Regions from separate parts of the Klebsiella sp. R445 genome, predicted to be linked through region 4. Evidence: predicted binding sites of a transcription regulator. Region 4 holds the regulator's gene; each other region holds the start of a gene.

Region 1 (7,992 bases), 2.2 Mb from region 4:
CTGGGCAATGCGTCTGCTGCCGGTTATCAGCTTGCTGGCGCTGGTGGCGAGCGTCATCGTCGCCCTGATGCAAGGCAGCGAGCTGTCGACGATCCACAGTTCCATTCAGCAGGCTTCGGCGCTGGTACCGGATTACGGCTCACTGATGGCCTGGCGTGTGGTCGCGTTAGCGCTGGCTCTGGCATGCTGGATAATCCCGCTGCTTAAAGGCTATCAACCGGCGGTGCCGCTGTTAAGTCTGGCATTGGTACTGGTGCTGGTCGGTGAGATGCTCGGGCGTGGTGTGTTCTATGGTCTGCATATGACCGTCGGTATGGCGATCGCCAGCTGATATTGCTATTACGCCAGGGCGTCCTGCTCTGGCGTAATTAAAAAGTGCGATTGATTCATGAAATTTTTCTACTGATATTCCCGCCGTTATTTTCCAATAAATTAATAAAAACAATGGAATAATATAAAGAATAATTCTGTTGCCGTTCCGCTGGATAAAAAACTTCTATCGTTGCTCGTGAAACCGCGTCCCGCCTGATTTCTGGCGGATTGACAATGTTTTTTGCAGTGGCATGATGCGCACGAAATCTAAACTTCCTCACGGTTATACCCATGTCCATCTACACCCGGCCGGTGCAAATGTTGCTCTGCGGCCTGCTTCTTTTGACGCTGGCGATAGCGGTTTTAAACACCCTCGTCCCGCTTTGGCTCGCCCATGAAAATATGCCGACATGGCAGGTTGGCATGGTCGGTTCATCCTATTTCACCGGTAACCTGGTCGGTACGCTGCTGGCTGGATGGGTGATTAAGCGTCTTGGGTTTAACCGGAGCTATTATCTGGCTTCCCTGATTTTTGCGGTGGGCTGCGTGGGGCTGGGGATCACTATCGGTTTCTGGACCTGGCTAAGCTGGCGTTTTATCGCCGGCGTTGGCTGCGCGATGATTTGGGTGGTGGTGGAAAGTGCGCTGGTGTGTAGCGGAACGTCGCGTAGCCGCGGCCGTCTGCTCGCCGCCTATATGATGGTTTACTACGTGGGGACCGTGCTGGGACAGCTGATGGTCAGCAAACTGCCTACGGACCTGATGAGCGTACTGCCGTGGGTGACCGCGATGGCACTGGCGGCGATCCTGCCTCTGCTGTTTACCCGAGTGGTCAATCAAAGCGATGAACTGCATGAGCCCGCTCGTATCTGGCCGATGCTCAGACTGCGTCAGGCGCGCCATGGCGTTAATGGCTGCATTATCTCGGGGATCGTGCTGGGGTCGCTGTATGGCCTGATGCCGTTGTGGTTGAACCATCAGGGCGTGAGTGACGCCGGGATTGGTTTCTGGATGGCGGTAATGGTTAGCGCAGGGATCCTTGGTCAATGGCCAATTGGCCGCATGGCTGACCGCTACGGCCGTTTGCTGGTGCTGCGGGTGCAGGTCTTTATCGTCATTCTGGGCTGCCTGGCAATGTTGAGCGGTGCCGCGATGGCGCCGGCGTTATTCATTCTTGGTGCCTCGGGCTTCACGCTCTATCCGGTGGCGATGGCATGGGCCTGTGAAAAAGTCGAACGCCATCAGTTGGTGGCGATGAACCAGGCGTTGCTGATGAGCTATACCATCGGGAGCCTGCTTGGGCCAACCCTCACCGCGATGCTGATGCAGAGCTTCTCCGACAATCTGCTGTTTATTATGATTGCCAGCGTGTCGTTTATTTATCTGCTGACTCTGCTGCGTAAAGCCGGGCATCATCCGACGCCGGTGGCTCACGCCTGATTACAGCTGAAATATTGCCGGTGGGCGTTATACGTTTGCTGGCAAGAGTAGAAGGAAGAAGAGGGGCGCTTCCGGGGCAACGCTGATGCAGCCCCGGAAATGGCTAAAACGGCAGGGGAGTTAGTACATCACCTTGTGGCCATACTGCTCCAGAATGCCTTTCACCCGATCCATCGTCTCTTTCTTCGGCGGATGCACGCCATCAAGCTTGTATTCTTCACCCATCGCGACCCATTTATGTTTGCCCAACTCGTGATAAGGCAGCAGCTCGATTTTTTCGACGTTGCCCATATCGCGGGTAAACTCACCAAGGCGATGGGCAGAGTCATCATCATCTGACCAGCCTGGAACCACGACGTAGCGGATCCAGACTTTGACATTTTTGTTCGACAGGTAGCGGGCAAATTCCAGGGTACGATGGTTCGACACGCCAACCAGATTCTGGTGGATCTCATCGTTCATCTGCTTGAGGTCGAGCATGACCAGGTCGGTGACTTCCAGCAGCTCATCAATGACCGGATCGTAGCGGCGGACGAAGCCGTTAGTATCAAGACAGGTATGAATGCCTTCTTTCTGACAGGCGCGGAACCAGTCGCGCACAAACTCGGCCTGCAGAATGGCTTCACCGCCGGATGCCGTGACGCCGCCGCCGGAGGCATTCATAAAGTGACGATAGGTCACCACCTCTTTCATCAGGCTTTCGACGGTGACTTCGCTACCGCCGTGGGTATCCCAGGTGTCACGGTTATGGCAATACAGGCAGCGCATCAGGCAGCCCTGGAAGAAGGTAATAAAGCGGATCCCTGGGCCATCGACGGTGCCACAGGATTCAAAGGAGTGAATACGGCCAATAGTTGACATTGCGGTGATATCTCCAGATTCGGCCCGTCCGGGGCCTGTGATGCACAGCTCAAACCGGCTGTGTTAAGTCTGTTTTGGCGGTTATCCATTGAGTATAGATAACGGACAAAAGAGACAGGGGTAGGTGCTAAAAAGGCCCCACTGACGTGGAGCCTTTATTGTACGCTTTTTACTTCGCGATTTCAGTCAAAACCAATTACATGGTCTGAGTGAAGGTACGGGTAATAACGTCCTGCTGCTGTTCTTTAGTCAGGGAGTTAAAACGTACTGCGTAGCCAGATACACGGATGGTCAGCTGCGGATATTTTTCCGGGTTTTCCATCGCGTCGAGCAGCATTTCGCGGTTCATAACGTTGACGTTCAGGTGCTGACCGCCTTCGATTGACGCTTCGTGGTGGAAGTAACCATCCATCAGGCCAGCCAGGTTGGTTTTACGAACTTCGTCGTCTTTACCCAGTGCGTTCGGAACGATAGAGAAGGTATAAGAAATACCATCTTTTGCGTAAGCAAACGGCAGTTTAGCAACGGAGGTCAGAGAGGCAACAGCACCTTTCTGGTCACGGCCGTGCATCGGGTTAGCACCTGGTCCGAACGGTGCGCCAGCGCGACGACCATCTGGGGTGTTACCAGTTTTCTTACCATAAACCACGTTAGAGGTGATGGTCAGAACGGACTGAGTCGGGATAGCGTTGCGATAGGTGGTCAGTTTCTGAATTTTCTTCATGAAACGTTCAACCAGGTCAACAGCCATGTCATCAACGCGAGAGTCGTTGTTACCAAACTGCGGGTATTCGCCTTCGATTTCGAAGTCAATCGCCAGACCGTCTTCGTCACGAATCGGTTTAACTTTCGCATATTTGATAGCAGACAGGGAGTCAGCCGCAACGGACAGACCTGCGATACCGCATGCCATGGTGCGAACAACATCACGGTCATGCAGTGCCATCAGGGAAGCTTCGTAGCTGTACTTGTCATGCATGTAGTGGATGATGTTCAGCGCGGTGACGTACTGTTTAGCCAGCCAGTCCATGAAGTGATCCATGCGATCCATAACTTCGTCGAAGTTCAGGACGTCGCCTTTGATCGGTTCAGATTTAGGACCAACCTGCATTTTCAGTTTTTCATCAACGCCGCCGTTGATAGCGTACAGCATGGTTTTCGCGAGGTTTGCACGCGCACCGAAGAACTGCATTTGCTTACCAACAACCATCGGGCTTACGCAGCAAGCGATAGCATAGTCGTCGTTGTTGAAGTCCGGACGCATCAGGTCATCGTTCTCATACTGCAGAGAAGAGGTATCGATGGACACTTTCGCGGCGAATTTTTTGAAGCTCAGTGGCAGTTTTTCAGACCACAGAATAGTGATGTTCGGTTCCGGAGACGGCCCCATGGTGTACAGGGTGTTCAGGAAGCGGAAGCTGTTTTTGGTAACCAGAGTACGGCCATCAACGCCCATACCACCGATAGATTCAGTTGCCCAAATCGGGTCACCGGAGAACAGTTCATCATATTCAGGAGTACGCAGGAAACGAACCATACGCAGTTTCATGACCAGGTGGTCAATCATTTCCTGAGCGTCTTGCTCGGTGATTTTACCGGCTTTCAGGTCACGTTCGATGAAGATATCCAGGAAGCTGGAAGTACGACCGAAGGACATTGCCGCGCCGTTCTGAGATTTAACGGCAGCCAGGTAACCGAAGTAGGTCCACTGGATTGCTTCTTGTGCAGTTTTTGCCGGAGCAGAGATATCGCAACCATATTTTGCTGCCATTTCTTTGATCTGACCCAGAGCACGATACTGCTCGGAGATCTCTTCACGCAGACGGATGGTTGCTTCCAGATCTTCGCCATTTTCCAGTCTTTCTTGCAGAGACAGGAACTGAGCGTATTTGTCTTTCATCAGGAAGTCGATACCGTACAGCGCAACGCGACGGTAGTCACCGATGATACGGCCACGGCCATACGCATCTGGCAGACCGGTCAGAACACCGGATTTACGGCAGTTCAGGATGTCTTTGGTGTAAACATCAAAAACGCCCTGGTTGTGAGTTTTACGGTATTCAGTAAAGATTTTTTTCAGCATCGGGTCCAGCTCGCGATTGTACGCTTTGCAGGAACCTTCAACCATTTTGATGCCACCGAACGGGATAATCGCACGTTTCAGCGGAGCTTCAGTTTGCAGACCAACGATTTTCTCGAGGGCTTTTTCAATGTAGCCAGCGTCATGAGAAGTGATGGTGGATGCAAGGGAAGTGTCGAAATCAACAGGCGCGTGAGTGCGGTTTTCCTGTTTAACACCTTCCATTACATTGTCCCACAGCTTGGTTGTCGCGTCAGTTGCGCCAGCCAGGAAGGACTCGTCACCTTCATACGGGGTGTAGTTTTTCTGGATAAAGTCACGTACGTTGACTTCTTTCTGCCAGTCACCTTTCGCAAAACCTTCCCAGGCTGTGGCTAACTTTTCATTAAGCTCGGACATGTAACACCTACCTTCTTAAGTGGATTTTTTATTTACTGCCTGAAACGACCCTTAGTGATGGTCGTCGCCACGCAGGTAAATGACCCAGTATGTCAACCCAACCAGCAGACCACCGCCGATAATGTTCCCGATAGTTACCGGAATCAGGTTATCAGTAATGAAGTTCATGACGGTCAGGTGAGAGAAATTTTCCGGAGCTGAACCGATAGCGGTCCAAAATTCCGGGCTTGCAAAGTCGCGGATTACGATACCCATCGGGATCATAAACATATTAGCGATACTGTGCTCAAAGCCGCTGGCAACGAACATGGCGACGGGTAATACCATAATCATGGCTTTATCCATCAGGCTGCGACCGGAGTAGCTCATCCACACCGCCAGACAGACCATCAGGTTCGCCAGGATACCCAGGCACACGGCTTCAATAAATGTATGATGCATTTTATGGTCAGCGGTTTGCAGGACGTTGAGGCCCCATCCACCGTTGGCGGCCATATACTCGCCAGACAACCACATGAGCAATACAAACAACAATGCGCCTATCAGGTTACCAACATAGACGTTGAGCCAGTTTCTTGCCAGTTGACCCCAGGTAATTCGTCCGCTGGCTTTTGCCACGACGATAAGTACGGTAGAGGTAAACAGGTCAGCACCGCAAATAACACAAAGAATCAGGCCCAGGGAGAAACAGACCCCACCGATCAACTTGGCAATCCCGAAAGGCATTGCGGCTGTGCCGGTTGTCGCAGTGATATAGAAGACAAAAGCGATTGAGATGAACACACCAGCGGTAATCGCCAGATAAAACGTCTTCATCGGGTGCTTTGTCGCTTTATAGACACCTGCTTCTTCGGCAACTTTCGCCATGGCAGCAGGGAGTAAAAGATCAAAAGGGTTGTCAGCTTTCACACTAACTCTCTCTTTATAAAAGTTGGCGGTGAGATACTAACAAAGCATTATAGAAGGGAATTTGATGTAGATCATATCCTACCGGAACTATAAGCCCTTTATATGTATGGTTTTGTGATTTATTGATATTAACTATCTGATTTTTATTGAAAAAATAAATTTTAAAATTTACAACTTATGTTGATTTTTTTCATTTTTGGGGGCAGGTGACGGTTAATTAAAATGGGGTATTTTTATTAAAATTAACAACCGTAATTTAAAGCGTGAAAAAAATTTACGACAAATTAACGTTGCGTCCACAATTCTGCGCGATTGCCTGTGAAGCTGTAAAAACGGGGCCATTTACGGCCCCGCTGATGTCCTGCACGCTAGCGTTTATTTATGCCAGAAGGCCGCTTTTGCGCGCTGCAGTTTTTCGTATGCCTGCAGTAAAGACTGATGGGCCGGGAAGGCCTTGAGATCGCTATCGACCGGCTGCAGGCCGTAGAACGGTGCTTCACCGCTCAGCGCCGCGCTGGCAGCTTCAACTGCGTCAGCCCCGTACATGCGCACAAAGGCATTCAGGTACTGCAGAGGTTGGCGCTCGTCTTCCTGACTGAGCAACAACAGCGTCTGCAGGCAGCGGTAGTAGTTGGCGCGCTCTGCACTGAAGATGGAGGCATTGAATTCAATGGTCCATTCGGTCCAGATTAACGCCTGGTCCAGATCGCCGCCGGCCAGTGCCAGCATGGCTTTCAGTTCACCAATACGTAAGGTGTACCAGCCGTTGTCTTTACCCGTTGCCAGGCCTAGCAGCTCGCGTACGCGGGTAAAGTCATCGTTCCCCTCATCGTCCAGCTGCTCGATCAGCGCCAGATAATCTTCTTTTTCCCACTCACTGCCTGGTAGCGAAAGGATCGTGTCGCGCAGATGGCTGCCCATGCTGTTATTCGCCAGCCACAGGTCTTCTGCCGGATAAATGTCGGACATTCCCGGCACGATGATACGGCAGGCGTAGACGCTCAGGTGCTCGTAGTCGGCGATATACACGTCTTTATCTTCTTCTTTGAAGATGGCCATCAGGGTGGCGAACTCTTGCTCTGTCGTACCGGAGAAGCTCCAGTCGACAAACGGATAGTCGGCATCCTGCTTGAACATATCCCAGGAGATCAAACCGCTGGAATCAATGAAGTGGGTTTCAAGGTTGGCATGTTCGGCCACTTCTTCGTCATCGAAGGTTGGCGGCGTGAAGACGTCGAGGTCTTTCAGGCTGCGGCCTTGCAGCAGCTCGGTAACGGTACGCTCCAGGGCGACGCCGAAGTCCGGGTGAGCGCCGAAAGAGGCGAAGCAGGTGCCGTTAGCCGGGTTAAACAGCACCACGCAGATAACCGGATATTTGCCGCCCAGCGAGCCATCGTAAGCAAAGATAGGGAAACCTTCGGCTTCGAGTTTGTTGATTGACTCCACCACGCCCGGATAGCGCGCCATCACGTCGGCAGGGATTTCCGGCAGGCTGATGCTTTCGGCAATGATGCGGTTTTTAATGTGACGCTCGAAGACTTCTGACAGCGCCTGGACGCGGGCTTCATTCGCGGTGTTGCCCGCTGACATCCCGTTTGACACATACAGGTTGCCGACGATATTCATTGGAATATAGACGGTTTCGCCATCGGACTGGCGGGTGAACGGCAGACCGCACACGCCGCGATCGTCGTTACCGGACTGCAGGTCGACCAGCATGCTGGCTGTCAGTTGATCGTCAGGATCGTAGAAGGCGCGCAGGCGCGGATCCAGCAGGCCTTCCGGCACTTCGTCATCTTCGGTCAGCGGGAACCATTTTTCATTCGGATAGTGGACGAACGGCCCGTTGGCGATGGTTTCGCCTAACCAGAAGTCAGCGAAAAAGTAGTTGGTGGACAGGCGTTCAAAATATTCGCCCAGCGCTGAGGCCAGCGCCGCTTTTTTAGTTGCCCCTTTGCCGTTGGTGAAGCACAGCGAGCAGGCTTTATCGC
Region 2 (7,992 bases), 2.1 Mb from region 4:
GGGCTCGCAGGCAACATGAATAATGAAGAACGTAACAAACAGTCGCTGATGGCGTCGGTGTACGTGTTCGTTATTCTGATGGTCGCCTGGTACGCCGGTCAGGTGGTGATGAGCACCTTCGGGATCTCTATTCCCGGCCTGCGTATTGCGGGCGGCCTGATTGTCGCTTTTATCGGTTTCCGCATGCTCTTCCCGCAGCAGAAATCGCATGACTCCATGGAAGCCAAGATGAAGTCGGAAGAGCTGAAGGATGAGCCTACCGCCAATATCGCCTTTGTGCCGCTGGCGATGCCCAGCACCGCCGGACCGGGGACGATCGCGATGCTGATCAGTACCGCCTCAACGGTGAAACACGGCGTTGATTTTCCCGACTGGGTGGTGCTGGTGGCGCCGCCGATCATCTTCGGCCTGGTGGGGATTATTCTGTGGGGTTGTTTGCGCAGCTCCGGGGCAATTATGCGCCTGGTGGGTAAGGGTGGCATCGAAGCGATTTCCCGCCTGATGGGCTTCCTGCTGGTCTGTATGGGCGTGCAGTTTATCATCAACGGCGTGCTGGAGATTATCACCACCTACCACGCCTGATGTAGTCTGTTCGTTAGATCGTAAAAAAGCCCGCGCGGGGAATAAACCGGGCGGGCTTTTGTTTATCTGTACTTGCTGAAATCAGCGATCAGGAGTGATGCGGTCGCTCTTCCAGCGACACCGGCCAGCGGCGGAATATCATCACCGCCCATACCAGCGCCACCAGTGCCGGAATGGCGCCAACGTAGCCGATAGAGGCCATCGACAGATGGGTACTGACCTGGCTACCCACCAGCGCACCGGCGCCGATACCGATATTAAAGATCCCCGAGAACAGCGACATTGCCACGTCGGTGGCATCGGGCGCCAGCGCCAGCACTTTCACCTGCATCCCGAGGCCGATAATCATAATGGCGATGCCCCAGAAGACGCTCAATATCATCAGGTAGTTCGCATTCTGCGAAGCCGGCAGCAGCAGCAGCAGACTGGCCAGCAGCAATCCAATGGCGATGTTGATAAGGCCGGACGCGTGCTGGTTACCCAGTTTGCCAAACAGAATGCTGCCGAAGATCCCCGCGCCACCCAGGGTCAGCAGCAGGACGGTGGCAAAATTACCGCTCAGCCCGGCGACGGTCTGGACAAAGGGTTCGATGTAGCTATAGGCGGTATAGTGCGCGGTGACCACAATCGCGGTCAGCAGATAGATGCTCAGCAGCGCCGGACGGCGGAACAGCAGTGGCAGACTTTTCAGTGAACCGGAATGCTCGCTCGGCAGTTTTGGCAGCAGCTTGAACAGACACACTAAGGTGACCAGCGCCCCCATACCAATGACCAGGAAGGTGGTTCGCCAGCCGAAATACTGCCCGACGATACGGCCAATCGGAATACCAAAGACCATCGCCAGCGCGGTGCCGGTGGCGATCAGGCTCAGGGCCTGTGCGCGTTTACCCGGTGGGGCAAGGCGAATGGCCAACGCTGAGGTGATCGACCAGAACACCGCATGAGCGAAGGCGATGCCGATGCGGCTAATCACCAGCACGTTAAAGTTCCAGGCAAAAAACGACAGCACGTGACTGGCAATAAACAGAATAAACAGGCCGATCAGCAGGCGACGGCGCTCCATCTGGCTGGTCAGCAGCATAAACGGCAACGACATCAACGCCACCACCCACGCGTAGATGGTCAGCATCATGCCCACCTGCGCGGTCTCCATGCCAAAGCTGTCGGCGATATCGGACAGCAGACCGACCGGCGCGAATTCGGTGGTATTAAAAATGAACGCGGCGATAGCAAGCGTGACGACCCGAAGCCACGCGACCCTGCGTGAAACCGTATTTGTGATCATAGATTCTGAGCTGATTACTGAAGAGAAGAGAGGCGTCGATCTTAAAACGAACGGTGGTGAAAATACAATCACTTTGTGATCTGGATCTCATTATTTCATTGGCAGACATTCCAGCGTTAACGGATTCATTTTTATATAGATAGTGTGCATGATTCGCTTTTATGTCATGTTGATGAGATGTAAAAACAGGAAGGATTGTAGGATGAAGGAAATTGATTTTTACCTCGTGGATGCCTTCAGCGACCGCAATTTTGGCGGCAATGCGGCGGCGGTGTGTCCACTTACCGAATGGTTACCGGATGACGTGCTGTTGAGCATGGCGCAGCAGCATAATCAGTCGGAGACGGCGTTTTTCGTGCGCAGCGATGAAGGGTATGAACTGCGCTGGTTCACCACCCAGTATGAGATCAACCTCTGCGGCCACGCGACGCTGGCTTCGGCACATATTATTTTCGAATATCTCGATCATCCTTCCGCCACCATCGTGTTCAGCACCCGCTTTGTCGGAGAGCTGCGGGTGACCCGCAACGGCGACTGGCTGACCCTCGATTTCCCGGCATGGCAGACCACACCGGTGGTGACGCCGCCGCCGGCGCTGTTATCCGGACTGGGGCTGAGTGAGGCGATTGAGGTGCGCGAAGGGCGCGACTATCTGGTGGTTCTCGAAAACCGCCAGCAGGTGGAAGCCGTCAGGCCAGATATGCAGCAGCTCGAGCAGCTTGGCAAAATGGTCTGTATCAGCGCCGCCTCTGATGATGTGTATGACTTTGTCAGCCGCTTCTTCTGCCCGGGCGAATCGGTCGCCGAAGACCCGGTCACCGGCTCCGCGCACAGTATGCTGATCCCGTACTGGGGCGATAAGCTGGCTAAAACGACGATGCTTGCCCGTCAGGTGTCGGCCCGTGGCGGCGATCTGCGCTGCCAGTGGCAGGGCGATCGGGTGCTGATCGGCGGCCAGGCAACCACCTACATGACCGGGTCGATTACCCTACGCTAAGGAGAAGCCGTGAAAGCGATTCCGATGTATCTGGTCTCCGCGTTCAGCGACAGCCCGTTTTCCGGCAACCCGGCGGCGGTCTGCCTGCTGGAGGAGTGGCTGGCGGATGACGTACTGCTGAAAATGGCCCAGGAACATAACCAGTCTGAAACCGCCTTCGTGGTACGGGAAGGCGAGACGTTTAGCCTGCGCTGGTTCACCACCCGCAATGAGGTCAATCTTTGCGGTCATGCGACGCTCGCCAGCGCCCATGTCATTTTCCATCATCTTGACTATCCCCAGGCATCGGTGGCGTTCGCAACTGCCTCCGGTCGCCTGACGGTGAGCCGTGAAGGTGACTGGTTGACGCTGGATTTTCCGGCCGGCGCCACCGAAGAGTGCGTGCCGCCTGCGGTATTGCTGGCCGGACTGGGCATCGACCGTTACGTCAGCGCCCGGCGCGGCCGGGCATGGCTTATCGAACTGGCGACTCGCGCAGAGGTTGAAGCGGTCCGCCCGGCAATTGCCATGCTGACGCCCGGTGAACATAAAGTGACGATCACCGCACCTGGTGACGGTGAATATGACTTTGTCAGCCGCTTTTTCTCTCCGGGAGAAGCGGTCTGGGAGGATCCGGTTACCGGATCGGCCCACACCATGCTGATCCCGTTCTGGAGCGCGAAGCTGGGGAAAAACACCTTGCTGGCGCGTCAGGTGTCAGCCCGCGGCGGCGATATGCGCTGTGAGCTGAAGGGCGATCGGGTGCTGATGTCCGGGCAGGCGGTAACCTGGCTGCAGGGGAAAATTCTGCTGCGCGACGCCTGAGGCGTCAGACGGATTGAGATCGTTGACCACGCCCGCGTTCTGCGGGCGTGTCATTGTGCACTGTCAGGCGGGAAGGCGGGCGATATTGGCTTTAATCACCGCGACCGATTGGGCGAATTTCTCGCGCTCGTCCGCGGCTAACTGCAGCTCGATAATCTGCTGAACGCCGCTCTGCGCCAGTACCGCCGGCACGCCAACCGCCACGTTTTTCTCGCCATACTCACCATCAAGAATGCATGAAATCGCCAGTGCGCGATGGCTACCGGTAAAGATATTGCGGCAGATCTCGGCGATGGTGCCGGCGACGCCGTATTCCGTACATCCTTTCCCGGCGTAAATTTCAAACCCCAGGGTGCGTACCTTCCCGGCAATCTGCTGGCAGTCGAGTTCCTGCCCGGTATGTTTGCGGTACACATCGGCAATTGGCGACCCGTAGACCGACGAGTGCGACCACACCGGAAACTGCGTATCGCCGTGTTCGCCGAGAATAAACGCGTCAATGCTCTGGGCGCCGATATCAAGGGCCTGCGCGAGCACCCGGCGCAAGCGGGTGGTATCCAGCCAGACGCCGGTGCCGATCACCTGGCTGCGCGGCAGTCCGGAGAGTTTCCATACCTGCCAGGTAATAATGTCGCAGGGGTTGGTGGCGACGAGGAAAATACCGTTGAAGCCGTTGGCCATCATCTGCGGCACGATGCTGTTGACGATGCCGGCCGTCGCGGTGAGTTCGTCAAGCCGTGTCTGGCCCTGCTTCAGGGCGCCGCCGGAGACGGTGATCACCGCGATGTCGACGTCGGCGCAGTCGCTGACGTCACGCGCTGAAATGGTCATCATGCCCGACATATAGGCCGCGGCATCGCTGAGATCCTGAACGTGGGCCTGCGCCCGGGCGGTATTCAAATCCACGAGGATCAATTCCTCACAGATATTTTGATTTAACAAGGCGTAGGCGGCCGACGTGCCGACGTTGCCGGCACCAATAATCATCACCTTACGTGCTTTGGTATTCATGGTTCTGTCCCGCTATCAAAGGTCATCTTATAAAATTACCGCCGCTCAATGGCTTAGCGCAAGCGCAGGACGGAGGTATAAGTTAACGCTATGAGGGCCAGGTGTACGCGCTGCGCTACAGTGGTCAAAAAAGGAGCTTACCTATGTACACCATCGCCCCCACCACGCTTGCCCACCCCGACTTGACGGCCCTGATTGCCCAACTGGATGCCTACCAGGAGTCCCTTTATCCAGCCGAAAGCAACCATCTGGTGGATTTGAGCCAGCTGGCGGCGGAGTCGGTGATCGTGCTGCTAATCCGCGACGCGCAACAGCAGGCGGTCGGCTGCGGGGCGATTGTGCTGGATAAGCAGGGCTTTGGTGAAATGAAGCGGGTCTATATCGATCCTACCCATCGTGGACAGATGCTGGGGGAGAGGCTGCTGGAAGCGCTGGAAAGCGAAGCTCTGCGCCGGGACTGCCATACCGTGCGTCTGGAGACCGGGATCCATCAGCACGCGGCGGTAAAACTCTATACCCGCAGCGGATATCAAACCCGCTGCGCCTTTGCGCCCTATAAGCCCGACCCGCTGAGCCTGTTTATGGAGAAACTGCTCGTTGCCGATCTTCGTTCAGCAGCGCTATAAACGCCTCCAGCTGGCGGTTTTTGGCGCCGCGGCGCCACACCAGCCAGGTGGTTAACCAGCGCCACTCTTCGGCCAGCGGCCAGGCGGAAACCTGTTGGTGCCCAGGCATGCTTTCGAGCATGCTGCGCGGGATCAGCGCCAGCCCGGCTCCGGCAATCACGCAGGCCAGCATGCCGTGATAGGACTCCATTTCGTGGATCCGTCCCGGCGTTGCGCGGTCGGCATGGAACCAGCTTTCGAAATGGCGGCGGTAGGAGCAGTTGGCGCGAAAGGCGTACACCTCGCTGCCGTTGACTTCGCTGGCCCTTGTGACCGGCGCATGGCCAACCGGCGCGACGATCATCATCTCTTCCGGGAACACCGGCAAGCCCTCAAGACCGGGATGCACCAGCGGCCCGTCAACGAATGCCGCACTTAAGGTGCCCTCCAGCACGCCGTCAATCATGGTACCGGACGGGCCGGTCGAGAGCGCCAGATGGATTTTGGGATAGCGCTGGTTATACAGTGCCAGCGTCGACGGAATACGCACCGCCGCGGTGCTCTCCAGCGAGCCCAGCGAAAACAGGCCCTGGGGCTCATCTCCGGCGACCACCATCCGCGCTTCATCAACCAGCGCGAGGATCTGCTGGCTATAGCGTAAAAAACTATGCCCGGCGGGCGACAGGCGCAGGCGCTGGTTCTCACGAATAAACAACTCAACGCCAAGGTCAGCTTCCAGCTGACGAATGCGGGTCGTCAGGTTAGAGGGAACCCGGTGCACCTTCTGCGCGGCCTGGGTAATGCTGCCGGTGCTGGCGACGGCGTTAAACATCTCAAGCTGGGTCAGGTCCATAGCGTTCTTCTTTTGTGAATGGGTTACTTAATATTATTCATTTTCAATGAAAGGAAGGGTACGCCAGAATGAGGTCAATTCGCAATCAACAGAGAGAGCAATACGATGACTTTATCGACAACGCACGCGGTTTCCATCAACCCGACCACGGGAGAAATGGTGTCGTCTCTTCCCTGGGCGACTGAACAACAAGTGGATTCGGCGATTGCGCTGGCTGAGCAGGGCTATCGCCAATGGCGCACCGTCAGTGTCGCCGAGCGTGCCGATGCACTCCGTCGTGTCGGCAGCGCGCTGCGTGCCCGCGCCGAAGAGATGGCGCAGATGATCAGCCTTGAAATGGGCAAACCGATCGCCCAGGCCCGTGGCGAAGTGACTAAATCCGCCAACCTCTGCGACTGGTACGCAGAGCATGGCCCGGCGATGCTGGCGACCGAAGCCACCGCGGTGGAAAATAACAATGCGGTGATTGAATACCGTCCACTGGGGGCGATCCTCGCAATTATGCCGTGGAACTTCCCGCTGTGGCAGGTATTGCGCGGGGCGGTACCGATCCTGCTGGCGGGTAACAGCTACCTGCTGAAACACGCGCCGAATGTGATGGGCAGCGCGGCGCTGATTGGCGAGATCTTTGACGCGGCGGGACTGCCGGATGGCGTCTTCGGTTGGGTGAATGCCACCAACGACGGCGTGTCGCAGGCGATTAACGACTCACGTATTGCCGCGGTGACCCTGACCGGGAGCATGCGTGCCGGTAAGGCTATCGGCGCCCAGGCCGGTGCTGCGTTGAAGAAATGCGTCCTTGAACTGGGCGGTTCCGATCCGTTTATCGTCCTCAATGATGCTGACCTTGATGAAGCGGTTAAAGCGGCGGTGATTGGTCGCTATCAAAATAGCGGGCAGGTGTGTGCCGCTTCGAAGCGCTTTATCGTTGAAGCCGGTATTGCCGAGGCCTTTACCAGCCGCTTTGTCGCCGCCGTCGACGCCCTGAAGATGGGGGACCCGCGTGATGAAGCCAACTACATCGGGCCAATGGCGCGCTTCGATCTGCGTGATGAGCTGCATCAGCAGGTGACCGCGACCCTGGCGGAAGGGGCAACCTTGCTGCTTGGGGCCGAGAAAATGGCCGGGGCGGGCAACTACTATGCGCCAACGGTGCTGGGCAACGTCACACCAGAAATGACCGGATTCCGCCAGGAGCTGTTTGGCCCGGTAGCCACCATCAGCGTGGCGCGCGATGCCGATCACGCGCTGGCCCTGGCCAACGATAGTGAATTTGGCCTGTCGGCCACCGTCTATACCACCAGCGTCGATGAAGCGCAGCGTTTTTCCCGCGAGCTGGAGTGCGGCGGCGTCTTTATTAACGGTTACAGCGCCAGCGATGCCCGCGTCGCGTTTGGTGGCGTGAAAAAGAGTGGCTTTGGTCGCGAACTGTCCCATTTCGGCCTGCATGAGTTCTGTAATGTGCAAACCGTATGGAAAGACCGCCGCTAACCGACGTCCCGCCTGACGACCGTCGCCGCACTCTGCTATACTCCCAGCCCGAATTTGACGGCGGGCAAGGAGCCGGGTGTGGCGACGGTCATCAATAATGCAATGCTGGAGACCATTCTGGCAGAAATCAGGCCGCTGATTGGCCGCGGAAAGGTGGCGGATTACATTCCGGCGCTGGCCAGCGTAAGCGGTAATAAACTCGGGGTGGCAATTTGTACGGTAGACGGTCAGCACTATGCTGCCGGCGATGCCCACGAGCGTTTTTCCATTCAATCTATCTCCAAAGTGCTGAGTCTGGTGGTGGCGATGAACCACTATCCGGAAGAAGAAATCTGGCAACGGGTGGGGAAAGATCCATCCGGGC
Region 3 (7,992 bases), 2.6 Mb from region 4:
GTGTTTTTACTGCTGGTGGTGGTCTATTTCTATACCCGCTATTTCTTCGCCTCGGCGATGGCGCATATTTCCGCGATGTATCTGGCTTTCCTGGCGGTGGCGGTTTCCGTCGGCGTACCGCCGCTTTTCGCCGCGCTGGTGCTCGGATATACCTCTAATCTGTCGATGGGGCTGACGCAATACTCGGGGGGCCCGGGGCCGGCGCTGTTTGGTTCGGGCTATAACACCACAGGGCAGTGGTGGAGCGTCAGCTTTGTGGTTTCACTGGCGTCTATTGCTATCTGGTTGGTATTGGGCGGTGCGTGGATGAAGCTGGTGGGATTCTGGTAACGGACGTTTGTCAGCCATAAAAACAGGGCGATATCGCCCTGTTTTTGATCCGGCGTGTCCCGCATCGCGGGAGGGCGGGGATTATCCGCGTTTCACGACGCGAATAGTTTGCGCCAGGCGAGAAGGCTTCTCTTCGCTGGTTTTCTGCGGTTCGGTAACGCAGCAGGTTTCCACACAAACGAAGGTCTTGTAACCATCATCCGGCATATCGCCCATGCTCACGGACAGCGCCGGGCCAGGGTTCCAGCCGACCACGTTGCTGTGATGATGATGGACAACGTCGATATTGCGGTTCAGCGCATCGTCGTGGATCACGCTGCAGGCTTCGGCATTGAGGTATACGCGGTCGGTACGGTCCGGGAAGGTCTGTACGCCGTCGCTCAGCACGCCTTCTTCGGCATTTTTGACTTTATCGATGTAGCGATCGCCCAGGCCGCTGACTTTAACGGCAGCGATATCGCCGACGTTGAAGTAGGTGTGCAGCGCGGAGGTGGTTTCAAACTCGCCGTGCGCTTCCAGTTCGATCTCGCAGGTTTTACCCAGTTTGAAGCGCGCATAGAGGGTGAAGTCATGCGGCCAGTATTGACGGGTCTCCTCGCTGCTTTGCAGTTCGAAGGTCAGCATCACGCCGCTGTCGTCTTCATCATGGCCTTTCAGCGTCCACGGCAGGTTACGGGCGAAGCCGTGGGAAGGCAGACCTTGCTGTGCCGACGGGCCGAACCACGGCCAGCACACCGGTACGCCGCCGCGCAGCGCAACGCCGGTTTTGAATGGCGTGTTCCCGCTCAGCCACAGGACTTCTTCCTCGCCGGCAGGTTTCCACGACAGCAGGTGGGCGCCCTGGAAGGCGACGGAGGCTTTGACCTGCGGATGGTCAACAACGATCAGCTCCAGCTCATCGAGCTGACGGCGGGACAGGACAGGCGAGATTTCTTCAATAACCGGGAGAGCAAAAATTTTATTAATCATGGTGCAATCCTTCGTTGGCGTGACACCTCCATCCCCCAAAAGGCAGCCAGTGCACAGGCAGCATGCGGGGTGGCGTGTACATAAAAAAAGGCGACCGAAGTCGCCTTTTTGGATCAGATTCTCATCTCAACTTATTTAGAGATGTGAGCGATCAGGTCCAGAACTTTGTTGGAGTAACCAGTTTCGTTGTCGTACCAGGAAACCAGTTTCACGAAGTTGTCGTTCAGTGCGATACCAGCTTTAGCATCGAACACGGAAGTGCAAACTTCACCGTTGAAATCGGTAGATACAACGTCGTCTTCGGTGTAGCCCAGAACGCCTTTCATTGCGCCTTCGGAAGCAGCTTTGATTGCTTTCTTAATTTCTTCATAAGAAGCAGCTTTTTCCAGACGAACGGTCAGGTCAACAACGGATACGTTCGGAGTAGGAACGCGGAACGCCATACCAGTCAGTTTGCCATTCAGTTCTGGCAGTACTTTACCTACTGCTTTAGCAGCACCGGTAGAGGACGGGATGATGTTCTGAGCTGCGCCGCGGCCGCCGCGCCAGTCTTTGTGAGACGGGCCATCAACGGTTTTCTGAGTTGCGGTGGTCGCGTGAACAGTAGTCATCAGACCTTCGATGATGCCGAAGTTGTCGTTGATAACTTTAGCCAGCGGTGCCAGGCAGTTGGTGGTGCAGGATGCGTTAGAAACGATGTCCTGGCCTTCGTATTTGTCAAAGTTAGCGCCTTTAACAAACATCGGAGTGTTGTCTTTGGACGGGCCAGTCAGAACGACTTTTTTCGCGCCAGCAGTGATGTGTTTACGAGCGGTTTCGTCAGTCAGGAACAGACCAGTTGCTTCTGCAACAACGTCAACACCTGCTTCGTTCCACTTCAGGTTAGCCGGATCACGTTCAGCGGTAACACGGATTTTTTTACCGTTAACGATCAGATGACCGTCTTTCACTTCAACGGTACCGTTGAAACGGCCGTGAGTGGAGTCATACTTCAGCATGTATGCCATGTAGTCAGCGTCTAACAGGTCGTTGATTGCAACGATCTCGATGTCAGAACGTTCCTGAGCAGCACGGAAAACAATGCGACCGATACGGCCAAAACCGTTGATACCTACTTTGATAGTCATATATTCCACCAGCTATTTGTTAGTGAATAAAAGGTTGCCTGTAAAATTACAAAAACCTTACGCAGCGTCAAGCGGAATCGTGTCAATCATTGCGACAAATCAATACTGAGCATACCTTCGCACCATTGATCTGCCTCACTCTCCCTTTGAGCCCAATTCCATATTGGGGCTGCGCCCGGAATTTTAAAGGTCGGTAAAGATAAAAATGTGATGTAAATCACAATTATCTGGGCTGCCTTTTGGCATCGAATAAGTTTAGAACAAAAGTCCACGCTTCATTGTTAATGTTTTGTTAGAATCGGCCGGTAACGTTGTCCTTTCACAGTGAGAAGCATGCACATGGCGAATAAACCCTCCTCAGACGAACTCAAAAAAAACTTGAGTGAGATGCAGTTTTACGTGACGCAGAATCACGGTACTGAGCCGCCGTTCACCGGACGACTGCTCCACAACAAGCGCGACGGCATCTACCACTGCCTGGTATGCGATGCGGCGCTGTTTCGCTCTGATTCGAAGTATGACTCAGGTTGCGGTTGGCCGAGCTTCTACGAGCCGGTCAGTGACGAAGCAATTCGTTATCTGAATGACTACTCGCACGGCATGCAGCGCACCGAAATTCGCTGCGGAAATTGCGATGCCCACCTCGGGCATGTGTTCCCCGACGGCCCGCAACCTACCGGCGAGCGTTTTTGCGTAAATTCGGCGTCATTAAGCTTCAACGACGACGATAACGGCGAGCAAATTAAAGGTTAGAGAAACGATTCAGCAAATTATTCCAACGTGGAGTCGAGCGGACCATGGAAATCGAGCAAATGATAGACAGCATGACCCCCGAAGTTTACCAGCGTCTGGTGACCGCGGTGGAGCTGGGAAAATGGCCGGATGGCGTGGCGTTAACCGAGGCCCAGAAAGAGAACAGCCTGCAGCTGGTGATGCTCTATCAGGCGCGGCATAACAGCGATGCTCAGCATATGACCATCGATACCAATGGCCAGATGGTGATGAAGAGCAAGCAGCAGTTGAAAGAAGATTTCGGTATCGCACCCAAGCCGATCTCCACGTTTAAACTGCAGTAACCGCCCGGACAACCGGGAACGGTTAGCACCAGCCCATCCCCCCGGCAAGCAATGTGCGATCGGGGAGTGAGCTGATGAGAGTACTTCACGGCAGGATTAAGGCTGCGTTTCCTGCCAGTCGTCAGCGGTATACAGCGTGGCGCCAGCGGCGGCCATGTCCATAAAGGCGTGGGCGCTATCCTGAGGCTGAAGGTTGACCCCGCAGCAGCCGTCGGTGATCACGTTCACGACATAGCCCAGCGCCAGCGCGTCCAGTACGGTAAATTTGACACAGTAATCGGTCGCCAGACCCAGGACGATGAGTTCGCTGATGTCGCGTTCCCGCAGCCACGCATCCAGCCGGGTTTTCTGGCGATGTCCGTTATCAAAAAAGGCGCTGTAGCTGTCGATCGCCGGGTTTTCGCCTTTATGAAACACCTCGCTGATAGCCTGCTGCTTCAGCAGCGGATGCAGCGCCGCACCTTCGCTATTCTGCACGCAGTGATCCGGCCAGAACGTCTGCGCCAGGCCATCAAGCTGACCCTGGGAGTAGGGTTCAACCTGATGCTGGCTGGCGAAGCTGCCATGATCCGCCGGGTGCCAGTCCTGGCTGGCGACAACGGGCTCACCCCGGGCCTGGCACATGTCGATTAGTCGGTTGGCGACATCAATGGTGCTGTCACCCTCCGGTACGGCCAGCGCGCCGCCGGCGCAAAAATCATTCTGTAAATCGACCAACAAAAGTGCGCGATGGGTCATCGGTTCTCCTTACTCGTCAGGGGTCAACTCACCGCGCAGATTTTCCTGCATCAGCTGGCGGATGGCCTCGACGCTGAGATTCTGGCTCAGCAGGTAGTGTAGCTTGGTCAGCGTCGCTTCGACGGTCATATCGAAACCGCTGATAACACCGGCCTGGGCGAGGGCGTTACCGGTGGCGTAGCCCCCCATATTGACTTTACCCGACATGCATTGGGTCAGGTTGATCACCACGATCCCCCGTTGACTGGCTTCCGCCAGCACCTCGATAAACTCACCGTTTTGCGGGGCGTTACCGACGCCGTAAGAGCGCAGGATCAGCGCTTTGACCGGCTGGCGCAGGAAGTTACGCACCACATCGGCGGAAATCCCCGGGTAGATCGTCACTACGCCAATGGGCTGCGGGGTAATCGGGTGGACAATCAGCTCACCGTTGCCCTGTGGCGCAGGCGGCGTACCGAGGCGTCGAATGTGGATCCCGGCTTCCAGCAGCGGGGCCAGGTTCGGCGAGGCGAAAGCATTGAAACCGTCGGCATGGGCTTTGGTGGTACGGTTGCCGCGATACAGTCGGTTGTTGAAAAACAGCGACACTTCATTGATGGGATAATTGGCGGCAACGTAGAGGGCATTCAGCAGGTTGATTTGCCCGTCGGAACGCAGCTCGGCCAGCGGAATTTGTGACCCTGTCACAATAACCGGTTTCCCCAGATGCTCCAGCATGAACGACAGCGCCGACGCGGTGAACGCCATGGTGTCGGTGCCGTGCAGAATCACGAAACCGTCGTACTCGTCATAATGGGCGCGAATGTCGTCAGCAATATGCTGCCAGTCTTCCGGTGTCATATCGGAAGAGTCCATCAGCGGCTCATATTCATGAATCGTAAAATCCGGCATCTCCGGACGGTGGAACTCAGGCATCAGCGCAAGCTGGCGCTGCAGGTGGCCGGAAACGGGGATATAACCGTGTTCAGAGCGCTGCATACCGATGGTCCCACCGGTGTAGGCAACGTAAATCGATTTCTTTTGCATATCATCGCTTAGGTTGTACGTAGACAGGCGCAGTATAAAGTGACGTATCGAAAATTACACATACTTCAGGTCACAGCAGCGTTGACCGGGGGAGTTCTGACTAAGATTGCTGGCGTGGTTTCGCCCCGCTGACATCAATAACAACGTCAGCGGGGCGTATCTGCCGGGAAAGGATTAACGAATGTTGGCGCAGGTCAGGCAGAAGGCGTAACGGTTTTGTGGATCGTTAAACGCGGCAAGCTTATCGCTCTCCGCTTTGACCACATTGGCGGCAGCGGCGACAGGCGCCGGCAGCCAGGCCTGTATCGCGGCCGGCAGCGAAGCACGCACCGAACCGGTCAGGCTATCAACCACCATTGAGAAGAAGGTCGGATCTTCCTGGTAGTAATCGATATGCCACTGCTTCAGCTTCGCCAGTTCAGCGGCTTTTGCCACCGCATCGTCAAAATCGCCAAGGCTATCGACCAGCCCGTTGGCCTTCGCATCTTCACCCGTCCAGACGTGGCCCTGAGCAATCTGATCGATTTTCTCCGGCGTGCTGTTACGTGAGTTAGCCACCAGCGTGATAAAGCGCTTGTAGCCGTTCTCGATGCTCAACTGCATCAGCTGCTGCACTTCAGGCGGCAGGGATTTGGTGGTAGACACATCCGCCAGCACGGAGGTCGCCACGCCATCGGTATGCACGCCAATCGAATCCAGCGTATTTTCAACGGTGTTAATCACCCCGAAAATACCGATGGAGCCGGTGAGAGTGCTCGGGTTCGCCACGATGTAGTTAGCCGGCGTGGAGATCCAGTAACCGCCAGACGCGGCCATTCCACCCATGGAGACCACCACCGGTTTACCGGCTGCTTTCGCCGCCGCCAGCTCTTCACGAATGATTTCCGATGCGCTGACGCTGCCGCCAGGGCTGTTTACGCGCAGGACGATCGCTTTCACTTTTGGATCGAGACGGGCGTCGCGGACCTGTGCCGCGGTGGTGTCACCGCCGACGTTGCCAGGGGTCTCTTCGCCATCCATGATCGCGCCGTTAGCAAAGATCACCGCAATAGAGGCACCCTGGTCGGCCGGCGTTTTGACGTTGTAATCGTAATAGCTGATGGCGCGATAGTTATTATCCGCTTTGCTCCAGCCAAACTGTTTGGTGAGCGCTTTCTCTACGTCGGTGGAGGTACCCAGCTCATCAACCAGTTTATTATTCAGCGCGTATTGTGCGGTATCGCCATCCACTTTACGCAGTCCGTCCAACAGGCCCTGAGCGCCTGGGAACAGCTGCTGCGCCGTGATTTGACGGTTAGCCGCGATGGTATTGAGGTAGTTCTGCCACAGTTCGCCAATCCAGCGGCTATCGGCTTCACGGGCGGCCGGTGACATATCGTCGCGGATAAACGGCTCAACCGCCGATTTATAGGTGCCGACGCGGAAGACATGGGTAGAAACTTTCAGCTTATCGAGCAGCGACTTGTAGTACAGCCCGTTGGTGGCAAAACCGTGCAGGTCGACTTCACCCTGTGGTGACAACCAGATTTTATTGGCGAAGCTCGCCAGATAATACTGCCCCTGGCTGTAGCTGCTGCCAACGGCATAAACCGGCTTACCGCTGTCGCGGAATTCGCGCAGGGCTTTACCGATGTACTGCATCGACGGCTGATCGCCACCGGCAAAATTTTTCAGATCCAGCACGATACCGGTGATGTTCCGGTCATCTTTGGCCTGACGAATGGTCTGGACGATATCAAACAGCGAGTTTTCCTGCAGGCGGTCGGAGCTGGCACCAAAAAGCTGGCGACCGATAACCCCGAGCTTGCTGCTGGCGGACGGTTTATCCACCACCACGCCGGTGATATCCATCAGCAACGCGCCGCGTGCCGCATGTTCCGGCGTGGTGCTGCTGAACTGCGCCCAGATACCGACACACACCAGGACCAGCAGCAGGAATACCAGGTTCAGTGCGAGCTGGCGAATAAAATTGAGCACCCGCCATGTCCATTTAAAAAATCCGGCGAGCAGCCGCCAAAGAGTTCGCATGTATTCTCCCTAACATTATTAAAAATGGGCTAACCGCAGGGGTTGCCGCGTCTGGTTATCCTAAAGAGACCACTGGCGGTTGTCAGCAGGAATCACCGGTCGTGCTGTAACAAAATTCTCGTGCATGTTAATTTTATGAAAAATGACATCACAGGAGTTATACAGATGGATGCTCTCGAACTACTGGTTAATCGCCGTAGCGCCTCGCGCCTGGCCGATCCGGCACCGGCTGGCGAACAGCTGGAAAACATTCTTCGCGCTGGCCTGCGCGCGCCGGACCATGGCACGCTGCAGCCGTGGCGCTTTTATATTATTGCTGATGACGGCCGCGAACGCTTCAGCCAACTGCTGGAGAAAGGGGCGATTGCCGCCGGGCAGGATGAAAAAGGGATCGAAAAAGCACGTAGCGCGCCGTTCCGTGCGCCGTTGATCATTACCGTCGTCGCCCGCTGCGAAGATCATCCGAAGGTGCCGAAGTGGGAGCAGGAGATGTCGGCGGGATGTGCGGTAATGGCCATGCAGATGGCGGCGGTCGCGCAAGGCTTTAACGGCATCTGGCGCAGCGGCGCCCTGACCGAAAACCCGGTGGTTCGTGACGGCTTTGCCTGTCGTGAGCAGGATAAAATCGTCGGTTTTCTCTACCTCGGTACGCCGCAGCTGAAAGCCTCAACCACCATTTCAGTGCCTGACACCTCACC
Region 4 (7,992 bases):
CCTCCTGATCGGCCTCCAGCGCGTCGTGGGCGTTTTTACGTAGCAGCCCGCTCTGCCACTGTGGCCACAGCCAGACCATTCCGCCAAAGGCGATCAGGCAGCCGATAAGCGTATCGATAAGCCTGGCGACAATGTACTGCTCGCCGTTAAGTGTCAGCAGCTGCAGGGTATATACCGCCGTCACGGTAAAGCCGACCATCGCCCAGCCGTAGTGCTTGCGAATAATCAGGTAGCTCAGCAGCGTAATGATCAGCAGCGCGGTCAGAGTATAGCCATCGGGAACGTGAAAGTGCAGCGTCAGCCCGGCAATGGCGAGGCCTGCGAGGGTGCCGGCCGCCCGATGGACGATGCGCACTCGCGTCGCGCCGTAGCCGTTTTGGGTGACGAAAAGCACCGTCATTAAGATCCAGTAAGGCTTGGGAAGGTGCAGGGCGCTGCCCATCAGGCTGGCGGCAGTGAGCATCACGCAGATACGCGCTGCATTGCGCAGCGCCGGCGATTTCCATGAGAGATAGTGCTTTAGCGCAGGCAACAGCGGCAGGCGGCGTTCTTTATCTGCCATCAGGTTGCGGGCATACAGCGGGCGCTGGGTACGCAGCACGCGGGCGATGCGGCTAAAGTGCCAGGCACAGAATTGCCCGACCGGGTTGTCGGGGTGCTGCCAGGCAATTTTCTCCAGCGCGCCAATCTGCTTATCCATATGAAAGCGTTGCGGATAGCGATGGTACAGAATGTCGTCGGCCAGCACCCGCAAACGGGCGGCAACGGTTTGCGCGTTCCAGCGGATCACCGCCTCCGCGTGGCTACGCTCCACCAGCTTCTGGACTTCCTCAGGCTGATGCAGGCTGACGGAGATATGTTCCTGTAGATCCAGCGCCACCTGAAACGCCCGCAGCAGGCGCTTGTGATCGTTGCGCTGGTTCGCCGCCAGCATATGCATCTGCTGATAGCACTGGGTGATCAGGTCCACCACCTTTTGCTGGCGAGTGAGCAGCGGCGGGAGCGATGTCGCCGGGTCGATATGCTGAGTCAGCAGGCTGTATTTCGCTTCGCAGTAGTTAGCCAGCTCCCTGTAGAGCAGGCTCAGGGATTCACGTAGCGGCTGTTCACGCCAGAGCCAGAACCAGAACCAGCTAAACAATCCGTACCACAAGGTGCCGAGCGCGTAGATCAACAGCGGCTCCCAGATGGGCATGTTCCCGGCAAGGCTCAGGGTAAAGATGGCCGCAATCAGCGAGGCCGGGAGGAGTCTGGCATGGAGCGAGCTAATCTCTGCCGTCACGCCAAGCAGCAGCGCCAGGCCGCTAAGGATCAGGGGCAGCGGGATCTCCTGTTGCAGCAGTAGCTGGACCACCAGGCTACAGCCAGCAAACAGCGAGCCACCCACGATCAGGCGTTTGAAAAAGCGTTTGTGCGGGGTGTCCAGACCGGCGACGTTACAGCAGGCAGGCACTAAGGAGAACAGCAGACCCTGTTGCAGATGACCGAGGAGAAGACCGACCGCGACAGGCAAACACAACACCAGCGTTTGCCGCAGTGCATAGTTGACTTCCGGGTGGTAAATCAGCCTGCGCCACATCAGGGGGAGACAAAAACGGCGTATTGCGGGGGCAACACGCCGTTTTAACGACTTAACGCGTACCGTAAACGACGATAGTTTTACCGTGTGCGGAGATCAGATTCTGATCTTCCAGCATCTTCAGAATACGGCCGACGGTTTCACGAGAACAACCGACGATCTGACCAATTTCCTGGCGGGTAATTTTAATTTGCATACCATCAGGGTGGGTCATGGCATCCGGCTGTTTAGCCAGATTCAGCAGCGTCTGAGCGATACGACCGGTGACGTCGAGGAAGGCAAGGTTACCCACTTTTTCGGAGGTGACCTGCAGACGACGAGCCATCTGCGACGACAAGCGCATCAGAATATCCGGGTTAACCTGGATCAACTGACGGAATTTTTTGTAAGAGATTTCGGCCACTTCACATGCGGTTTTTGCACGTACCCAGGCGCTACGCTCCTGGCCTTCTTCAAACAAGCCTAATTCACCGATGAAATCGCCCTGGTTGAGGTAAGAGAGGATCATCTCTTTACCTTCTTCATCCTTGATGAGCACAGCCACAGAGCCTTTGACGATGTAGTACAACGTTTCTGCTTTTTCACCCTGGTGGATCAGCGTGCTTTTCGATGGGTACTTATGAATATGGCAATGAGACAAGAACCATTCGAGGGTAGGGTCTGTTTGCGGTTTGCCAAGCACCATGCGCGGTTATCCTCTGTTATAAGCTATCTCCGGGTGCCGACACTACACGGCATCCGGGCATGCAATCGTATTGTTTCCCTATGCCTGGGAAATGGCTGGTGATTTTTCTTCAGCCTGTAATGTGAACTCCTCTGCATACATGCAATACATTAATGTAATACTGTAGCATCCCGACTGTTTTAGCATAGCTTTTGCCGCATGTCTCCTGGTGTCTTGCTTCAGCATGATGTAGGTCGCCTTCCGTTGCGAGAATTGTTATGTGCGCGTAATCTGTCAGGAAAATTGCAACCTCGGAGTTAAATTTTATGCAAGCTCGTGTGAAATGGGTTGAAGGGTTAACCTTCATCGGAGAGTCCGCATCAGGTCACCAGATTCTGATGGACGGCAACTCCGGAGATAAAGCGCCAAGCCCGATGGAAATGGTGTTGATGGCGGCGGGCGGATGCAGCGCGATTGATGTTGTGTCTATTTTGCAGAAAGGGCGTCACGACGTGACCAACTGTGAGGTGAAGCTGACTTCTGAACGCCGGGAAGAGGCGCCGCGCCTGTTTACCCATATCAACATGCATTTCATTGTGACTGGCAAAGAGCTGAAGGATGCGGCGGTATCGCGTGCGGTGGATCTGTCGGCAGAGAAATATTGCTCGGTGGCGCTGATGCTGCAAAAAGCAGTCAACATCACCCACACCTATGAAGTCATTGAAGGCTAACTGACGGCCGGATAGTGCCAGGTAGCAGAGAACAACCCCAGTCGTTATACGTCCGGGGTTTTTTATGGCTAGTCGATCTTTCTGCCTTCCATCAGGCGCTCTACCAGCGGCGTCATGATCAGCTCCATCGCCAGACCCATTTTGCCCCCCGGAACCACCAGCGTATTGATATGCGAGATAAACGATCCCTGCAGCATCGCGAGCAGCCACGGGAAATCGATATCCTGCAGATTACGGAAGTGGATCACCACAAAACTTTCATCCAGTGAAGGGATGCCTTTCGCCGCAAACGGGTTCGAGGTATCGACGGTGGGGACTCGCTGGAAGTTGATATGGGTACGGGAAAACTGCGGGGTGATGAAGTTGATGTAGTCCTCCATCGAACGCACCACGGAATCCATTACCGCTTCACGGGAATGGCCGCGCTCGCTGGTATCCCGGATAAGTTTCTGGATCCATTCCAGATTGACAATCGGCACCACCCCGACCAGCAGGTCGACATTTTGCGCGACGTTGTACTGCGGGGTGACCACGCCGCCGTGCAGCCCTTCATAAAACAGGACGTCGGTCGGTTCCGGGAGCGGTTGCCACGGCGTGAAGGTACCTGGAACCTGATTCCACGGGACCGCTTCGTCATAGGTATGCAGGTATTTTCGCGACTGGCCGCTGCCGTTGCGCCCGTATTCAAGGAAGGTATTTTCCAGCAGGCCGAAGTCGTTGGCTTCCGGACCGAAGTAACTGATGTGCTTGCCCTGATCGCGCGCTTTGCGGATCGCCATGTCCATTTCCGGGCGGGTGTAGCGATGGAAGCTGTCGCCTTCGACTTCCGCAGAACGTAGATTCAGCTGTGCGAAAATTTTACGAAAGGCGAGGCTGGTGGTCGTGGTTCCCGCGCCGCTGGAACCCGTGACGGCAATCACCGGATGTTTGGCAGACATAACAACTCCCAGATTAAACGATGGTGTGGTGCCGCCTTAGCCGTGGAACTGCTTGCGGGGCATAATGTTGACCGTTTCGTGTAGTTCAGACCACACCAGCACGGCTTCTCCGCTTTTTAACTGTTGTTTGACGTCGGCGACTTTATCCACCAGCGAGCGTTCATGTTCACCATAATCGGTGCCTTCACGCAATACAAAGCTTTCGATCAGGTTATCCAGCGTTTCGGGATCCAGATCGTGCCAGGGAATAATCATATTTATGCTCCCAACCAACGGGTTAACCAGTCCGGAATGCGTCGTTCCAGCCACATTTCCGGCTTACGCAGCGTGCCGCCAACGAACCCGACGTGCCCGCCTTGCTCGGTCAGCTGATATTCCACATTTGCCGGCAGCTGTTCCTGCGGCGGGATAGAGTGGTGATCCATGAAAGGATCGTCCTTCGCGTGAATGATCAGCGTCGGCGTGGTGATATCACTTAATCGCGGCATCGCGCTGCACTGGCGATAGTAGTCTAGCGCACCGGCGAAGCCGTGGATTTTCGCGGTGATCATATCGTCAAACTCGCGGATGCGGCGCATCCCTTTGAGCTGGCGTAAATCGACCGGTAGCGAACCCGGGTAGGCCTTCAGCTTACGGGCCGCATTGGCCTTTAACAGGTTAAGCAGATAGCGCTGATAGACCCGGGAAAAGCCTTTATCCATATGATAGCTGCAGGCTTCCAGCATGAAGGGGGCTGAGACGATCACCGCGGCGTCCAGCGGGGCGTTATCGCCTTCTTTTGCCAGCAGGCAGCCCAGCATGTTCCCCCCCAGTGAATAGCCAACGGCGGCGGTCGGGACCGTACCAAATTCACGTTGCAGCCAGTGCAGAAACCAGCTGCCGTCTTCGGTTTCGCCAGAATGATAGATCCGGTTATTACGATTGGGTTCACCGCTACAGCCGCGAAAATGCATCACCACGCCAAGCCAGCCGCGCTGCATGGCAGCATGAATCAGACCGTGGGCGTAGGGGCTGTGCAGGCTGCCTTCCAGGCCATGAAAAACGACCAGCCGCGGTTTGTGCCGTGCCAGGGAGGGGTCTTCGCTCCATGCCAGATCGACAAAATCACCGTCCGGAAGCTCGAGGCGTTGCCAGAAGGGTGTGAAGCCCAGTTTGCGACGGATCAGACGCGGAAGCATGGTTTGCAGATGACGATTACCCACGCCGCGCATCGGATGAAACTCGCGCGAATCGTCTTCAGGGGGCGTCATTTCTGTGGGGGTGATTTCAACCATAGCACCAGAGCAATTAATAAACTAATACAACACTATACCGCGCACGAGGTGCGCCGGTTATCCAATATGTGGTCTTACGGCCAGCTCTATAGGTTACACGAAATTGCGGCCGGGTGATGACTGGAGTACGCGCTGCCGGAAATTATCGCACCCGGCAGGCGTCTGTCTGGCGGCTCAGGAGTGGTAATGCCAGGCGCTGAGGAAAGTGGTGACGGCGGACTTAGCTAGCGGCTCCAGCAGGGCGGGATCAAGGGCCTGCTGCGAGATCAGCGCCGCCGGTAACGGGTAACCCATCACCGACCCAAGGAACAATCTGGCCTGAATCTCGGGTTCCGTCATGGTCAGGGTGCCGCGCGCATTTTGCGTGCTGAGTATCTCAACCAGCACGGTCAACACCCGGCCCGCCGGCCGTTGTTCGAGTGCCGCGTACAGCTCGGGCTTTTGCACCAGCACCTGGATCAGCAGGCGCTGAAAACGGATATTTTCCTCGCTGTAAAAATGCGCCTGCACGACACGGGCAAAACCGAGCAGCAGCGCTGGCAGGTCGTGCTGCTTATCCTGCAGCAGCTGACGCAGCGGCGGCTGCATTTTCCCGTTTAAATAGGAAAAGCTCTCCAGCAGCAGCGCATCTTTACCACCCGGGAAGTGGTTATAGAGCGTGGGGCGGGAGCTTCCTGCTTCAGCAGCGATGGCGTCGAGGGAGACGTCCAGCCCGTGCTTTAAAAAAAGTTCGCATGCGGTATGTAAAATGCGGGGGCGTGCGGTCATCGGACGCCCACGTTGGTTAGCCATCAATTGCTATCCTTTGTGTTTTCCTTTTAGGGAGTGGATCCCCTGCTGGATCAGGATGAAAAAAAGCGGGACCAGGAGCAGCGTCAGGAGTGTCCCGGAAAGCATTCCGCCGATCACCGCGGTTCCGATTTCCGTGCGGCTCGACGCACCAGCTCCGCTAGAGAGTACCAGAGGGATGGCGCCAGCAACAAATGCCAGCGACGTCATTATGATCGGCCGTAAACGCAGGCGCGCGCCTTCAAGGGTGGCTTCCACCAGCTTTTGGCCTGCCGCCAGCCTCGTCTGGGCGAACTCAACGATCAAGATGGCATTTTTAGCCGACAGCCCCATGGTGGTCAGCATCCCGACCTGAAAGTAAATATCGTTATCAAAACCGGCCAGCGTCGATGCGCTTACGGCCCCCAATATGCCCGGTGGAATGATCAACATGACGGCCAACGGAATTGACCAGCTCTCATAGAGCGCGGCAAGACAGAGGAAAATAAAGATCGCGGAGGCAAGGTAAACCCACAGCGTCTGCCCCGATGAGGCCTGTTCCTGGTACGACAAACCGCTCCATTGCAGACCGAAGCCATCCAGGCCCTGTACTAATGAGGTCATCTCATTCATTGCGCTACCGGAGCTGATACCGCTGGCGGCGCTTCCCTGGAACTGGACCGCCGACAGGCCGTTAAATCGCTGCAGCATCTGCGGCCCGGTGGTCCATTGCATCGACGCGAAGCTGTTGAAAGAGGCCATGTTGTCTTCACTGCCGCGTACAAACCAGGCGGCGAGACTTTCGGGGCTGGAGCGCCACGGGGCATCGCCTTGCATGTAAACACGTTTGATACGTCCGCGGTCGACAAAATCGTTAACGTAAGCGCCCCCCCAGGCGGCGGCGATGGTCTCGTTGATGTCAGCCTGCGCCAGCCCCTGAGATTCGGCCTTTAGACGATCCACCTCAATGTGCAGCTGGGATTTTTCATCAAGGCTGTTGAGCCTCACTGCATCGAGATTGCTGTTGGCTGTCGCCATCGACAGCAGGTTTTTTTGTGCCGCCAGTAGCGCGTCATACCCTTGCGCCGACTGGTCCTGCAGCCACAGCTCAAAGCCGCTGGATTGCCCAAGCCCGCGAACGGCCGGCGGGGCGGAAACGCTAATCGTCGCGTTGGTCGATGCCCTGAAGTACTGATTGGCGCGAGCAATAATCGACTGGGCGCTGTTTTCCGTACCCTGGCGTTCGTCCCAGCGTTTTAACTCGACAAACGCCATACCGACGTTTTGCCCGCTGCCGGCGTTATTACGCCCGGTGACCATAAAAATGACGTTCAGGTTGTCTTTCTCTTTGGTCATAAAATAGTTTGAAATGTCTTTTCCCGCCTGCTCGGTCATCGACATCGGCGAGCCGGACGGCAGCGTAAACTGAATGGCGACTGACCCCTGATCCTCCTCCGGCAGGAAACCGGTGGGCAGGCGTTGATACTGCCAGAGCATCAACAGGATCAGCAGGAGAGTGAGCAGGCAGTTGCGTAAGGGCCGGCGGGCGATGCGCTGCAGAATAACCAGATAGCGGTTTTGGCTTTTTTCGACGCCGTGGTTAAACCAGCGGAAAAAGCGGCCTTGCTTTGCGTGACCGGGCTTGAGCAAATGCGCGCACAAGGTCGGGGTCAGCGTCAGCGCTACCAGCGCGGACAGGCTCATGGCGGTCACGATCGTGGCGGTAAACTGCCGGTAGATGATGCCAACGGAGCCGCCAAAAAAGGCCATGGGAACAAAGACGGCCGACAGCACCATCGCGATGCCGATTAGCGCTCCGGTAACCTCATTCATCGAGCGTAGCGTCGCCTCTACCGGGCCGAGTCCCTCTTCAGCCATTACCCGCTCGACGTTTTCGACCACCACGATAGCATCATCGACCAGCAGGCCTATCGCCAGAACCATTGCGAACAGCGTCAGGGTATTGATGTTGTAGCCGAGCACGCTAAGGATGCCAAAGGTGCCAAGCAGGACGACCGGGACGGTGACCGTCGGGATC

What was found. The regulator CRP, encoded in region 4, controls carbon source genes, mostly activating them, when cyclic AMP is high. The targets are predictions, from matches to a motif close to ATGTGANNNNNNTCACAT.
Region 1: focA (formate transporter FocA) is a predicted target of CRP. The motif match lies at 6,061-6,078, and genes of this name have one in related genera.
Region 2: ACMYSN_RS01895 (PhzF family phenazine biosynthesis protein) is a predicted target of CRP. The motif match lies at 1,941-1,958, and genes of this name have one in related genera.
Region 3: msrB (peptide-methionine (R)-S-oxide reductase MsrB) is a predicted target of CRP. The motif match lies at 2,632-2,649, and genes of this name have one in related genera.

Annotation. Positions count from the first base shown of each region.
Region 1 is NZ_CP180446.1:1,417,975-1,425,966, reverse strand. It holds gene ACMYSN_RS06630 (dimethyl sulfoxide reductase anchor subunit family protein) at 1-331, shown strand, start outside; gene ACMYSN_RS06625 (MFS transporter) at 604-1,752, shown strand; gene pflA (pyruvate formate lyase 1-activating protein) at 1,873-2,613, opposite strand; gene pflB (formate C-acetyltransferase) at 2,810-5,092, opposite strand; gene focA (formate transporter FocA) at 5,144-6,001, opposite strand; gene ycaO (30S ribosomal protein S12 methylthiotransferase accessory factor YcaO) at 6,377-7,992, opposite strand, start outside.
Region 2 is NZ_CP180446.1:394,326-402,317, forward strand. It holds gene ACMYSN_RS01885 (MarC family NAAT transporter) at 1-582, shown strand, start outside; gene ACMYSN_RS01890 (sugar efflux transporter) at 671-1,867, opposite strand; gene ACMYSN_RS01895 (PhzF family phenazine biosynthesis protein) at 2,070-2,864, shown strand; gene ACMYSN_RS01900 (PhzF family phenazine biosynthesis protein) at 2,874-3,668, shown strand; gene ACMYSN_RS01905 (L-lactate dehydrogenase) at 3,732-4,679, opposite strand; gene ACMYSN_RS01910 (GNAT family N-acetyltransferase) at 4,823-5,305, shown strand; gene ptrR (putrescine utilization regulator PtrR) at 5,259-6,137, opposite strand; gene sad (succinate-semialdehyde dehydrogenase) at 6,243-7,628, shown strand; gene glsB (glutaminase) at 7,707-7,992, shown strand, end outside.
Region 3 is NZ_CP180446.1:882,512-890,503, reverse strand. It holds gene ACMYSN_RS04110 (anion permease) at 1-330, shown strand, start outside; gene ACMYSN_RS04105 (D-hexose-6-phosphate mutarotase) at 412-1,299, opposite strand; gene gapA (glyceraldehyde-3-phosphate dehydrogenase) at 1,431-2,426, opposite strand; gene msrB (peptide-methionine (R)-S-oxide reductase MsrB) at 2,766-3,179, shown strand; gene ACMYSN_RS04090 (YeaC family protein) at 3,224-3,502, shown strand; gene pncA (nicotinamidase) at 3,599-4,240, opposite strand; gene ansA (asparaginase) at 4,250-5,266, opposite strand; gene sppA (signal peptide peptidase SppA) at 5,441-7,294, opposite strand; gene ACMYSN_RS04070 (nitroreductase family protein) at 7,460-7,992, shown strand, end outside.
Region 4 is NZ_CP180446.1:3,622,243-3,630,234, forward strand. It holds gene ACMYSN_RS16850 (YccS/YhfK family putative transporter) at 1-1,579, opposite strand, end outside; gene crp (cAMP-activated global transcriptional regulator CRP) at 1,632-2,264, opposite strand; gene ACMYSN_RS16860 (OsmC family protein) at 2,570-2,974, shown strand; gene ACMYSN_RS16865 (phosphoribulokinase) at 3,043-3,912, opposite strand; gene ACMYSN_RS16870 (YheU family protein) at 3,949-4,167, opposite strand; gene ACMYSN_RS16875 (YheT family hydrolase) at 4,170-5,123, opposite strand; gene ACMYSN_RS16880 (TetR/AcrR family transcriptional regulator) at 5,361-5,978, opposite strand; gene ACMYSN_RS16885 (multidrug efflux RND transporter permease subunit) at 5,985-7,992, opposite strand, start outside.